Regions from separate parts of the Vibrio lentus genome, predicted to be linked through region 3. Evidence: predicted binding sites of a transcription regulator. Region 3 holds the regulator's gene; each other region holds the start of a gene.
The links. The regulator PurR, encoded in region 3, represses purine synthesis genes. The targets are predictions, from matches to a motif close to TNANGNAAACGTTTNCNTNA.
Positions count from the first base shown of each region.

Region 1: a site for PurR is predicted at 2,386-2,405, ahead of QWZ07_RS17775 (NupC/NupG family nucleoside CNT transporter). Genes of this name have one in related genera too.
Region 2: a site for PurR is predicted at 2,421-2,440, ahead of pyrD (quinone-dependent dihydroorotate dehydrogenase). Genes of this name have one in related genera too.

Region 1 is NZ_JAUFQE010000002.1:2,120,961-2,125,253, reverse strand. It holds gene QWZ07_RS17790 (YcgL domain-containing protein) at 1-145, shown strand, start outside; gene QWZ07_RS17785 (lytic murein transglycosylase) at 175-1,173, shown strand; gene QWZ07_RS17780 (LysR family transcriptional regulator) at 1,326-2,246, shown strand; gene QWZ07_RS17775 (NupC/NupG family nucleoside CNT transporter) at 2,452-3,651, shown strand; gene QWZ07_RS17770 (cation:proton antiporter) at 3,837-4,293, shown strand, end outside.
Region 2 is NZ_JAUFQE010000002.1:1,306,346-1,310,638, reverse strand. It holds gene QWZ07_RS14475 (NAD-glutamate dehydrogenase) at 1-2,233, shown strand, start outside; gene pyrD (quinone-dependent dihydroorotate dehydrogenase) at 2,568-3,578, shown strand; gene QWZ07_RS14465 (cell division protein ZapC) at 3,818-4,293, shown strand, end outside.
Region 3 is NZ_JAUFQE010000002.1:1,799,476-1,803,768, forward strand. It holds gene torR (two-component system response regulator TorR) at 1-279, opposite strand, end outside; gene torD (molecular chaperone TorD) at 568-1,215, shown strand; gene purR (HTH-type transcriptional repressor PurR) at 1,533-2,537, shown strand; cyclic di-GMP riboswitch class I at 2,708-2,793, shown strand; gene QWZ07_RS16450 (TfoX/Sxy family DNA transformation protein) at 2,921-3,511, shown strand; gene QWZ07_RS16455 (TVP38/TMEM64 family protein) at 3,645-4,293, shown strand, end outside.

The sequences.
Region 1 (4,293 bases), 320 kb from region 3:
CACGCTTGCCCAAGTCAGCATCGAAAAAGTGAAAGAGTCACTAAAAAACGATGGTTTCTTTTTGCAGGTTCCGCCTCCACCGGTTAACGAACTTGAACTGCATAAAGAGCGTAAAGCTCAGCAGAATGTTCAAGACGAAGAGTGATAGCCACCTAATTCAAGGAGGAATGATCGTTGAGTAAATTTTCTAAAACCCTATTAGCCGTGTCAGCATTGCTATTGGGCAATAGCCTGACTATCGGTTCAGTACAGGCTGAAGAGCTTAGCTTTGAACAATATGTAGAGAAGTTAAAGCAGCAAGGCCGTGAACAAGGCATTTCTGAAGCGATCATTGAAGAAGCCTTTGATGGTGTGACGTTTAAGCCGAGAGCTGTCAAAGCTGATAAAAACCAACCTGAGAAGAAACTGACTCTGGATGAATACATTCCACGTGCGGTTCCAGATTGGAAAGTGAAACAGGCGAGATCGCTCTATAAGAAACACTACACCGCGTTAAAGCGTATTGGTGACGAGTACGGTGTTCAACCAAGGTTCATTGTCGCTCTGTGGGGCGTAGAAAGTAATTTTGGCAAGTTCACTGGCAATTACAGTGTTATCGATGCTTTAACCACTATGGCTTATGAAGGGCGCAGAGAAGCGTTGTTCCGCAGCGAAGCGATGGCAGCGTTAACGATTCTTGACCAAGGCCATATCGCACCCAAAGATATGAAAGGTTCTTGGGCTGGCGCGATGGGGCAGCCTCAGTTTATGCCTAGCTCATTCTTAGCTTATGCCGCTGACGGCAACGGCGACGGTAAGAAAGATATTTGGGGCACTGAAGAAGACGTATTTGCTTCGGCGGCTAATTATCTCAGCCAATCAGGTTGGGATGACAAATATACATGGGGCCGTCAGGTTCACGTGCCGGCAACTGTGTCTATCGAGATGCAAGGTCGAGGTGAAGATAAAGCGAAATACTTAAAAGAGTGGTCTGAACTCGGCATTAAGCGCTTTGACGATCGCCCATTACCAACGCTTGATGAAGATATTAAAGCTTGGCTAATTATGCCAGACGATGAAACTGGCCGTTCTTACCTCATTTACAACAACTACAATGTGTTAATGAAGTGGAATCGTTCTTACTACTTTGCGTTGGCGGTTAGCCACCTAGCAGACAGAATTAAGTTTGATTAACAGACTTAATTTGATTAATCGCCCTAGGTCGCTTTGAATAGCATTTGGCCTACTATAGGCAGAACGAACTAAAGGACTCTTCGGAGTCCTTTTTCTTTTATATTTCAGAGAATTTTAAAGGTGGCCTTGTGCTAACAGATAGAGCCGCACAGATGGTGATATTCCATGCGTTAATCAAGCATGAAGGCTTTACCAGTGCAGCAAAAAGTTTGAATGTGTCGGTGTCTCACATCAGTAAGCAAATTGCTTTGCTCGAGGACTCGATAGGTATCAAGCTGGTGCAAAGAACCACACGCAGCCTGACACTAACCGAAGCTGGGGAAGTGTTTTATCAGCATTGTGAGCAGCTGTTCAATACGGTGAAGGCGGCTCAAATGGATATGGATAGCCAGCGTGATGATATCTCTGGGATATTCCGCATAGGCTTGTCACAGTCATTTGGCACACTGCATATCATTCCTGCAATTGATCAGCTCAGACAGCTTTACCCGCAGCTGAGAATTGAAGTGCACTTGTTCGACTACAAAGTGGACATGATTGAGGAGCGCTTGGATCTCTGGATCACCAACAATGAAGATTTACCTGAAGGTTATATTGCGCAACGCTTAGCCGACAGTCAGTTTGTAGTGGCGGCATCACCGGATTATCTGATTAAAGCTGGTACTCCACACGTGCCTTCCGATTTGATTGACCATAACTGCCTTATCTATCGTAGCCGTGAACGGGACTACACATCGTGGGCATTTGATAACGGCCAAGAAAACCTCAGTGTTAAAGTGGCAGGCGACTATTCGGTGGATTTGGCTGAAGCGGTACGAGACGCGGCAGTATCGGGTTGGGGCGTTGCTTATCTGGCGACTTACTTAGTCAAAGAAGAGTTTAGAACGGGCAAGCTCATCCAAGTATTACCAGAATGGCGAGCGAGTCAGTTGATGCCATTTTACGCTGTGTATCCGAGTAGAAAGAACATGCCGAAGAAGCTTTCTGCAGTGATTGAGTTCATCAAAGATCATATCGGGTCGCCAACTTATTGGGATGAAAACCTTAAAACCTGCGTTGAGTTGCACCGTTAACTGTTTCCTAATCTATAAATATAATTTCCATATGGAAAAAGCACGCTTTTTGAGCAAGTTAAATCATTAAAATTCAATACTTTAATATAATCATAGATGAGGCAGTGATAATCCCAACATCATATTAACAACCGCACCTTGCCGCAAACGATTTCCTCTATACAATGCGTCGCCTTTCCTACCTACAACTTTTAGGTTGACGCATATGGCTTCCCTACTTGGAATTATCACTATTTTAGTAGCCGCTTGGTTACTATCTACGGACAGAAAAAATATCCCGCTAAGAACCGTCTCTTTGGCTTTCTTACTGCAAATTTCATTCGCGCTATTGGTTCTTTATGTGCCGATGGGTAAAGAAGTGTTGAATGCAGCTACTGGTGCGGTGTCTAGCTTGATCAACTACGGTCAAGAGGGGATTAACTTCCTATTTGGTGGCCTCACGAATAACGGATTTGTTTTCGCTATTAACGTTCTCGGCATCATTATCTTTTTCTCTGCACTGATTTCAGGTTTGTACCACATCGGCTTTATGCCAAAGGTGATCAACCTTATCGGCGGTGCTTTGCAAAAGTTCTTAGGTACAGGTCGTGCGGAGTCTTTGTCTGCAACGGCGAACATCTTTGTTGGCATGATTGAAGCACCATTGGTGGTTAAGCCTTACTTGAAGCACATGACGGATTCACAACTGTTTGCTGTGATGGTGTGTGGTTTGGCTTCTGTGGCTGGTGGTACGCTAGTGGGTTATGCATCGCTTGGTGTTGATTTGAACTACCTGATCGCTGCGGCGTTTATGTCTGCGCCTGCTGGTCTATTGATGGCCAAGATTTTGGTACCAGGTAACGCAGATGAGGCTCAAGAAAATATTGAGTCTGACGTTGAAATTCCACGAGCAACAAACGTCGTTGAGGCAATGGCAGATGGGGCTATGTCTGGACTTCGTATTGCCGTTGCAGTGGGTGCGACACTTCTGGCCTTTATCAGTGTAATTGCAATGCTGAATGGCTTGTTAGGTATTGTTGGTGGTTGGTTTGGCGTGAACCTAAGCTTCGAACTTATCCTAGGTTATGTGTTCGCACCCGTTGCATGGCTGATCGGTGTGCCATGGTCTGAAGCTGTTGTTGCAGGTTCGCTGATCGGTAACAAGATCGTTGTGAATGAGTTTGTGGCTTTCATCCAGTTAATGGACGTGAAAGACGCACTGAGTGAGCACTCAAAAGCGATCGTTACTTTTGCACTATGTGGTTTTGCCAATATCTCTACGATGGCCATTCTGATTGGTGGTTTGGGTAGCTTAGTTCCAGAGCGTCGTTCTTTCATCTCACAATACGGTTTTAAAGCGATTTGTGCAGGTGTGCTTGCCAACTTAATGAGCGCAGCGATTGCTGGTGTGGTGCTTTCTCTGTAGCTAGATGATAAGTACAGAGTGGGTGAGTCAGTCACTTTATTTCCCCTATAGTAAAGTGACTGATTAATCACACTAATATTCGGTTAGCATGAAAAAGAGAGCCTATAGTTTAATGACATAGGCTTTCTTGTTTCAGCAAATAGGTTTGTATCACAAGGTGTGGTACAAATTTTTTAGGGGCACAAATGGATTTGTCGATTACTTCATCCTTGGCGTTAATTGGACTGCTGTCTTTAACGTGTCAATTGTTAGGCTGGCGCTTACGTCTTCCTGCTATTCTTCCTCTTCTTATTGTCGGCCTACTTCTAGGTCCCGGTCTTAACATCCTTAATCCCGATGCCATTTTTGGTGACGTGCTATTTCCGCTGATTTCATTAGGTGTCGCTATTATTCTGTTTGAAGGTGCATTGACCCTGAATTTCAAGGAAATAAGAGGTCATGGTCGCATGGTGACGCACCTCGTGAGCTTCGGCATGTTGATTACATGGGCGTGCATTGTCGTTGGTGCTTATTACTTTGTGGACTTCAGTTGGCCATTAGCCGCGCTGTTTGCTGCCTTAGTTGTAGTGACGGGGCCAACCGTGATTGTTCCCATGCTGCGCAGTATTCAGCCCAAATCTTCGTTAGGCAGTATCTTGCGCT
Region 2 (4,293 bases), 490 kb from region 3:
TTACAAGCGCTTCATCCGTGCACTACTAGACGTATCAGACAACATTATTGAAGGCGAGGTTATCCCACCGAAGAGTGTTGTTCGTCACGATGAAGATGATCCGTACTTGGTCGTTGCTGCCGATAAAGGTACAGCAACGTTCTCAGATCTCGCAAACTCAGTATCTGATGAGTACAACTTCTGGTTAGGCGATGCGTTTGCCTCTGGTGGTTCTAACGGTTACGACCATAAAGCAATGGGTATCACCGCGAAAGGTGGTTGGGAATCTGTTAAGCGTCACTTCCGTGAAATGGGCATCAACTGTCAAACAACGGATTTCACCGCTATTGGTGTAGGTGATATGGCGGGCGATGTGTTTGGTAATGGCATGCTGTTGTCTAAGCATATTCGTATGCAAGCTGCGTTTAACCACATGCATATCTTCATCGATCCGAATCCAGAATCAGCATCAAGCTGGGTAGAGCGTGAGCGCTTGTTTAATCTACCTCGCTCAAGCTGGGAAGATTACAACAAAGACCTTATCTCTCAAGGTGGTGGCATCTTCTCTCGTCGAGCGAAGTCTATCTCTCTGACGCCTGAAATTCAGAAAATGCTGGGTACCAAGAAAGCATCAATGGCACCGAATGACTTGATCAAAGCGATCTTGTCTATGCAGGTTGATCTTCTTTGGAATGGCGGTATTGGTACATACGTTAAGTCTTCAAACGAGACTCATACTGATGTTGGTGACCGTGCAAATGACGTGCTTCGTATCGATGGCCGTGACCTGAAAGCTAAGGTTGTTGGTGAAGGCGGTAACTTGGGTATGACTCAATTGGGTCGTATTGAATACGCGCTGACGGGTGGCCGAGTTAATACCGACTTCGTTGATAACGTTGGTGGTGTTGACTGTTCGGATAATGAAGTAAACATTAAGATCTTCTTGAATGGTTTGGTGTCTAATGGTGATCTAACCGTTAAGCAACGTAACCAAGTGCTTGAATCGATGGAAGATGAAGTGGGCGAAATCGTACTAGACGACGCATATTGCCAAGCTGAGTCTATTTCGGTTACTGAGCATCAAGGTGTTGGCTTAGTCAAAGAGCAAATCCGCTTCATCCACACTATGGAAAAAGCAGGGTACTTGGATCGTGGTTTGGAATACATCCCAGATGACGAAACACTGCTTGAGCGTGAAAAGCAGGGTCAAGGCCTAACAAGACCAGAGCTTTCTGTACTTGTTGCTTACGGAAAAATGGTGCTTAAAGAAGATCTTGTTAGTGATGATATCGCTAATGATGAATTCCATGCTCAACAGCTTATGCAATACTTCCCAACAGCGTTACGTCGTAACTATTCTCAGCATATGGATAACCACCCACTACGCTCTGAAATCATTGCGACGGCACTGGCTAACCAAATGGTTAACGAAATGGGTTGTAACTTCGTTACTCGTCTGCAAGAAGAGACGGGCGCAAATATCGTTGATATTGCAAATGCTTACGCGGCATCACGTGAAATCTACGGTCTTGGCCATGTTCTGAAGAGCATCCGTGAACTGGATAATGTTTCAAGTTCTGAAGCTCAATATGAATTGATTTACCATGTTCGCCGTACACTTCGTCGCTTGGCTCGTTGGTTGTTAAGAAACCGTACCGGTAAACAGTCAGTGAAAGCATTGATTGAACTTTACCAAGGCGATGTTCTAACTATCACAGAGAAACTGGATGAAAACCTAGTGGCTTCTGAAGTAGAAGAGCATAACGCAATGGCACAGTTATGGATTGACCAAGGCGTAAACGCTGAGTTGGCTAATTCAGTTGCGCGTTTGTCTAGCTTGTACTCAGCACTGGATATATCCACAGTGGCTCGTGAAACAGGTAAAACAGTACAACAAGCGTCTAAGCTTTATTTCAATCTTGGTGATCGTTTGTCTCTGCACTGGTTCTTGAAGCAAATCAATGGTCAAGCTGTAGATAACAACTGGCAAGCGCTGGCACGTGCAGCATTCAGAGAAGATCTGGATTGGCAGCAACGTCAGCTAACTGGCCAAGTGCTTAACTGCGGTTGTGCTTCAGACATCGATGTGATTAAAGCGCTTGATGACTGGATGGAAAGTAATTCTGTGTCTTTACATCGTTGGGAAAGCATCTTGAACGAATTCAAAGTGGGTTCTGTTCATGAGTTTGCTAAGTTCTCAGTAGCACTACGTGAATTGATGCTATTGAATCTAAACTGCATGTCGACAGACTAGCGATTAGATAAAACTAAAAGAAACAAGGGCAGGCCATTAGGTCTGCCTTTTTCGTTTGGCTGAATAGTAAATGACATGTCCAATTATTTTGTTGAGTCACTTATGCTTGATCAAGTTAGCTTCTAATTGGCCGAGTTAAACGATGTTCGTTACATGAATGATAGTCAAATGGACCATTCACTGGAGGGTACGGTAACGTTTGCTTAATAATAAACCTCTTTCGTTAGCAAACTCGATTATCTTACCCTTACAGACAGTAATAGATTGAATAGTTGGGTAAATAAGTAAATAATATCGCCCCGTTTACACGGCGCTTTTTTCTATCGGAGGCACAATGCTTTACCGTCTAGCCAGAACTGGCTTTTTCCAACTTGATGCCGAAAAGGCACATGATCTTGCAATCCAAAATTTCAAACGCTTCACCGGCACACCTATTGATCTTTTGTATCGCCAACAATTACCTCATCGACCTGTAGAGTGCATGGGTCTTACTTTTAAAAATCCAGTTGGCCTTGCTGCCGGCCTAGACAAAAACGGCGAATGTATTGATGCATTTGGCGCAATGGGTTTTGGTTTTGTAGAAGTAGGGACTGTTACTCCTCGTCCACAAGCAGGTAATGACAAACCACGTCTGTTCCGTCTTGTTGAAGCCGAAGGTATTATCAATCGCATGGGCTTTAACAACCTAGGCGTAGATAACCTAATTGAGAATGTTAAGAAGTCGAACTATGACGGCATCTTAGGTATCAATATTGGTAAGAACAAAGACACGCCAATTGAAAAGGGCGCAGAAGATTACATTATCTGCATGGAGAAGGTTTACCAATACGCGGGTTACATTGCGGTAAATATCTCTTCACCAAATACTCCAGGACTTCGTTCGTTACAATATGGCGAAGCACTTGATGATCTGTTGTCTGAACTAAAAACCAAGCAATCCGAATTAGAAGCGAAGCATGGCAAATATGTCCCGCTTGCTCTTAAGATCGCTCCGGATCTAAGTGATGACGAAATCAGCCAGATTTGCGAATCATTGATCAAAAATAAGATCGATGGTGTGATCGCAACCAATACGACATTGGATCGCAGTATCGTTGAAGGCATGAAGCATTGTGACGAAGCGGGTGGCCTAAGCGGACGTCCAGTTCAATCTCGCAGTACTGAAGTTGTTCGTAAACTTCACCAAGAGCTAGGCGACCAACTACCGATCATTGGGGTAGGTGGTGTTGACTCTTACGTTGCTGCAAAAGAGAAAATGATGGCAGGCGCTAAGCTTGTACAAGTTTACTCTGGTTTCATCTACAAAGGTCCAGGCCTTGTTCGTGACATCGTTAAAAATCTATAGTTAGTAAAATCGGTAGTTCGTAAGATCTATAGGTTGAAAACTAATAGTCGTCACTGAAAATCTATAATCCGGTATTGTCTTGATAAAAGAGACACTGTAACTCACTGAGTTGTAGAGAAAAGCGATAAGAAAGAGGAATTCATTTCCTCTTTTTTTTTGCCTGTTGAGCAGTAAAATTACTGTAATTGAAGGTAATTTTGCGTTTTACCTAACGGAATGGTTCAACAGTGTGAGACGAAATGATGCTTAAACCTAGCGATACATGGAGTTGGTATTACGATGAGCAGCAATGTTCATTGATGCTAAACCTCGGAGAGGATATGATTTTTAAAACGAATCTGGTCCGCAATAAGCTGGTGGACTGCGCTTTTAAAGATAATGAATTCACTGTTGATGATGCATCTTCTTACCAAACCTTCAAAGAACAAATTTCTGGCTTAGAATTGTCTGAGCCACGACAAGCCGAGCTTGCACTTTATTGTGTGGCCGCGAAGCGTTTTCATAAGCCTGTACAGCCTAAAAGCTGGTTCTTCGACTCACAAGGCGTTGGCCATGAATATCCTCAAGAAGGGGATATTGTACAAATGAATAACGAGCATAGCCTTGGTTACTTCATTGTATTAGAAGTAGGAGAGTGTGCGAGCTTATGTGCATTTGTAGACTTAGAAGAGTTCCTCCTAACGCCTTCAAAAGGGTTACGATTTGGAGACTCGAT
Region 3 (4,293 bases):
TTCTAGGCCTACAATTTTGTCGATGCTATCCGTGCGTCCAGTAACTAAAATAATCCCAATGTCCGATTGACTGCGTAATTCGCGAGTTAGCATCAATCCATCTTCGCCTGGTAAGTTGATGTCTAGCATAATGAGATCAACGTTGTTTTCTTCCAACACGTTTCTCATCTGAGCGCCGCTTTCCGCTTCGCTCACTGTGTAACCTTCGTTCTGGAAATATCCAACCAGCTTACTTCGGGTTACCACATCATCTTCTACGACTAATACGTGATAGCTCATCTACACCACTTTTCTTATTTAATAGTTTCAGTAACCATTCTATTCATAACTAGTAACAATTCTAGTGGTACAGCAGATAAAAGCGAGAAACATGAATCTTTTTTGATACAAGACAATCTAAAACCTTGCTATTTATCGTCCATCGCAATTCAATATAGGCATTACGACTAACGAGTCACTTTGCGTTTAGCAAATAACCTTGTTATTGAGCCTTGGTGTGCTTATACCCAAATGACTTCGCGATGCTTGGGTATATAAACATCACAAGACTAAATCAGGATCTATGAAATGAAAGATACGAAAGCATTCAACGAACAAAGAGCTGAAATCTACTGGTGGCTATCAAGCTTGTTCGCTAAAGAGCTCACACAAGAAGAACTCGACCACTACCACTCTGTTGAGATCCGTTCTTTCCTGACTGGTTTAGGCGAAAACGAAACACTCAAGCCTGCGATTGATAAACTGGTAGACGCATTGAACCGTCTACAAACACGTGAAGATGCCCAACTAGAACTGTCTGCTGACTTTTGCGATCTATTTTTAAAGACAGATAAACATGGTGCTCTACCTTACGCTTCAATGTATATCGGCGAAACAGGTCTATTAAACGATAAGCCAGCTAAAGACATGGAAGAGATCATGGCTAAGCACAACTTGGTGGTTAACCAAGATCTGAAAGAGCCAGCAGACCACATTGCTATCGAACTTGATTTCCTTGGCAATCTCATCATCCGTTCAAATGAAACTGAGCTTGAAGAAGAATTAGAAAAATCGTTCACTGTTCAACAGCAATTTATTGAACAACAACTCCTTACTTGGGTACCAAAGTTCAACGTTAAATGTTGTGAGATCGATTCATTCGGTTTCTATGCATCTGTGGCAACTCTTCTCGTGGCCTTCTGTAATTTGGACACTCAGTATTTAGCGGGTGAATAAGATACGCTGATGATTAAGTAAACAAATTCAATAGAATGTGACAATTCACCAAGATTTCTGGGTGAATTTTATTGCGAGTAATTTCTAGTCAGTCTAAAATTGTGACCGCAAACGATAAAATATGAAACATTCACGAAATGCTATGCTTATTTAAGTTCAGAGCATTTCGGTGTTAAGACAAGCCGCTCAATAGCGGTTTTTTGTTTTTTAGCACTTTAGTACCCCAAAGAGCCCTACAAATTTAAGCTCTTAGTTAGGTAGCTTAACGGCTACTTTATTCCGTACTTTGGGAAAGTAGCTTCTAATAGGATAAAACCATGGCCACTATAAAAGATGTCGCTCGCTTAGCAGGCGTATCAACTACCACCGTTTCTCACGTAATCAACAAGACACGTTTTGTTGCAGAAGCGACTCAAGAGAAAGTAAATAAAGCCGTAGACGAGTTAAACTACGCACCAAGTGCTGTTGCGCGTAGCTTGAAATGCAATTCAACACGTACTATCGGCATGTTAGTGACTCAATCAACAAACCTCTTCTTCTCTGAAGTGATCGATGGTGTTGAAAGCTACTGCTACCGTCAAGGTTACACTTTGATTCTGTGTAACACGGGTGGTATCTATGAGAAGCAACGTGACTACATACGAATGCTTGCAGAAAAACGTGTAGATGGCATCTTGGTTATGTGTTCCGACTTAACAGAAGAACTTCGTGGCATGTTAGATCGCCATGCTGATATCCCAAAAGTTGTCATGGACTGGGGCCCTGAAACCTCTCAGGCTGATAAGATCATCGATAACTCTGAAGAAGGCGGCTATCTAGCAACCAAGTACCTGCTAGAACGTGGTCACACAAAGATTGCTTGTTTAAGTGGCCACTTAGACAAAGCAGCATGTGTAGAACGCATCGCGGGTTACAAACGCGCACTCAATGAAGCGAAGGTCGCAACCGACGAAAAGCTCATCATTGAAGGTAACTTTGAGTGTGATACCGCTGTACTTGCGGCTGATAGAATTGCTCAGATGGAAGATCGCCCTACCGCTGTGTTCTGTTTTAACGACACTATGGCACTTGGCCTGATGAGTCGCCTGCAACAGCAAGGTATTCGTATTCCTGAAGATATTTCGGTTATCGGTTACGACAACATTGAACTTGCAGAATACTTCTCTCCACCATTGACGACGGTTCACCAACCTAAGCGTCGTGTTGGTAAAAATGCATTCGAAATTTTGTTAGAGCGCATTAAAGATAAAGATCATGAAAAACGTGTCTTCGAAATGCACCCAGAAATTGTTGAGCGAAGCACAGTTAAAACGTTAAATTAATTGATAAATCGAGTTTAATTTCATTAAGCGCACCTTTGAGTGCGCTTTTTTTATAAGCAGATAAAATAAACCCAGTTGCATAACACCAAGATCATTAATTGAAGCAATATCACATTTTGAAATATCAGGTGTGAGCCTCATTCAACAAAAACTTTATTCTATTCAGTCAGTCACGCACAGGGCAAACCACTCGAAAGAGTGAGACGCAAAGCTTCCGGCCTAAACCACTCGTTGGTATGGTAGCGGGGTTACCGATGGCAAAATGCGGTAATTACTAACAATTTAGTAATTTACGGCTTATTGACAATTTAATTGCAACATTTTGCTAATCTCTCGGACCTGCTTATTTGGTGGCGTAGTTCAAATACACCGAGATAGATAACATGGATAAACCGATACTAAAGGACTCAATGAAATTATTTGAGCCCCTAGGAAAAATAAAATCACGCTCAATGTTTGGTGGATTCGGGCTTTTTGCTGATGACACTATGTTTGCTCTGGTTGTTAACGACCAGCTGCACATAAGAGCGGACAAAGACACAACAAAGCAATTCGAGCAACAAGGGTTTCGACCATACGTCTACAAAAAACGTGGTTTCCCTGTCGTCACAAAGTATTTCGCATTGCCGGAAGGCTTGTGGCAAGACCAAGAGAAAATCTTGCAGCTTGCTACGACGTCTTTGGGGTTTGCTAAAGAAGAGAAAGCTGAGCAATCTTCTGCTAAGCCAACTCGATTAAAGGACCTCCCTAACCTTCGACTCGCTACCGAGCGTATGTTAAAAAAGGCTGGGATCGATTCTGTAGAATGTTTATATGAATCTGGCTCTGTAAACGCATTTAACGCCATCAAGGAATCACATGCTTCCTCTGTCAGCATTGAGCTGCTTTGGGCGCTAGAAGGTGCGATCAATGGTACTCATTGGTCTGTTATACCGCAGCAACGTCGTGAAGAGCTTATCAGTCGCGTCAATTAATATTGTCAGTTCAAACTATCTACATAACTAAGCCGCATTCTTGCGGCTTTTTTTATATCTGTTGAAAGTTAATCTATGCTTTGCCTGTCTATCTATACTAATGGTATGCATTGAAAAATTAGAGGAAGTATCAATGAGTAAGAAAATGATATTGGGTATCGTATTGGTCGTAACGATCGTCTTGTTAGGCGTCAATTTCGGCCAATACCTAACACTTGAGAATGCGAAAGCTCAACAAGCTGTTTTGAATGACTACATCGAGAGCAATTTTATTGCCGCTGCTGCAATTTACTTCGCCGCCTATGTCATGATCACGGCTTTCTCAATTCCTGGCGCTGCGGTTGTTACTCTGTTAGGCGCTGCCTTGTTTGGTTTCTGGAACAGTTTACTGCTGGTATCTTTTGCGAGTGCTATTGGTGCAACTCTCGCCTTCTTAAGTAGCCGCTACCTGTTACGTGACTGGATCCAAACCAAGTTTGGTGACAAGTTAGCAACGATTAACAAGGGCGTTGAAAAAGACGGGGCATTTTACTTATTCTCTCTGCGTCTGATTCCTGTCTTCCCATTTTTCCTTATCAACCTGTTAATGGGGTTAACCCCAATGTCGGTAACTCGTTACTACATCACAAGCCAAATAGGGATGTTGCCAGGTACTGCGGTTTTCTTGAATGCTGGTACTCAACTCGCAGAAATTGATTCACTTTCGGGTATCGTATCTCCTTCAGTACTATTGTCATTTGCCTTGTTGGGGGTATTCCCAATTATTGCTAAATGGTTGATGA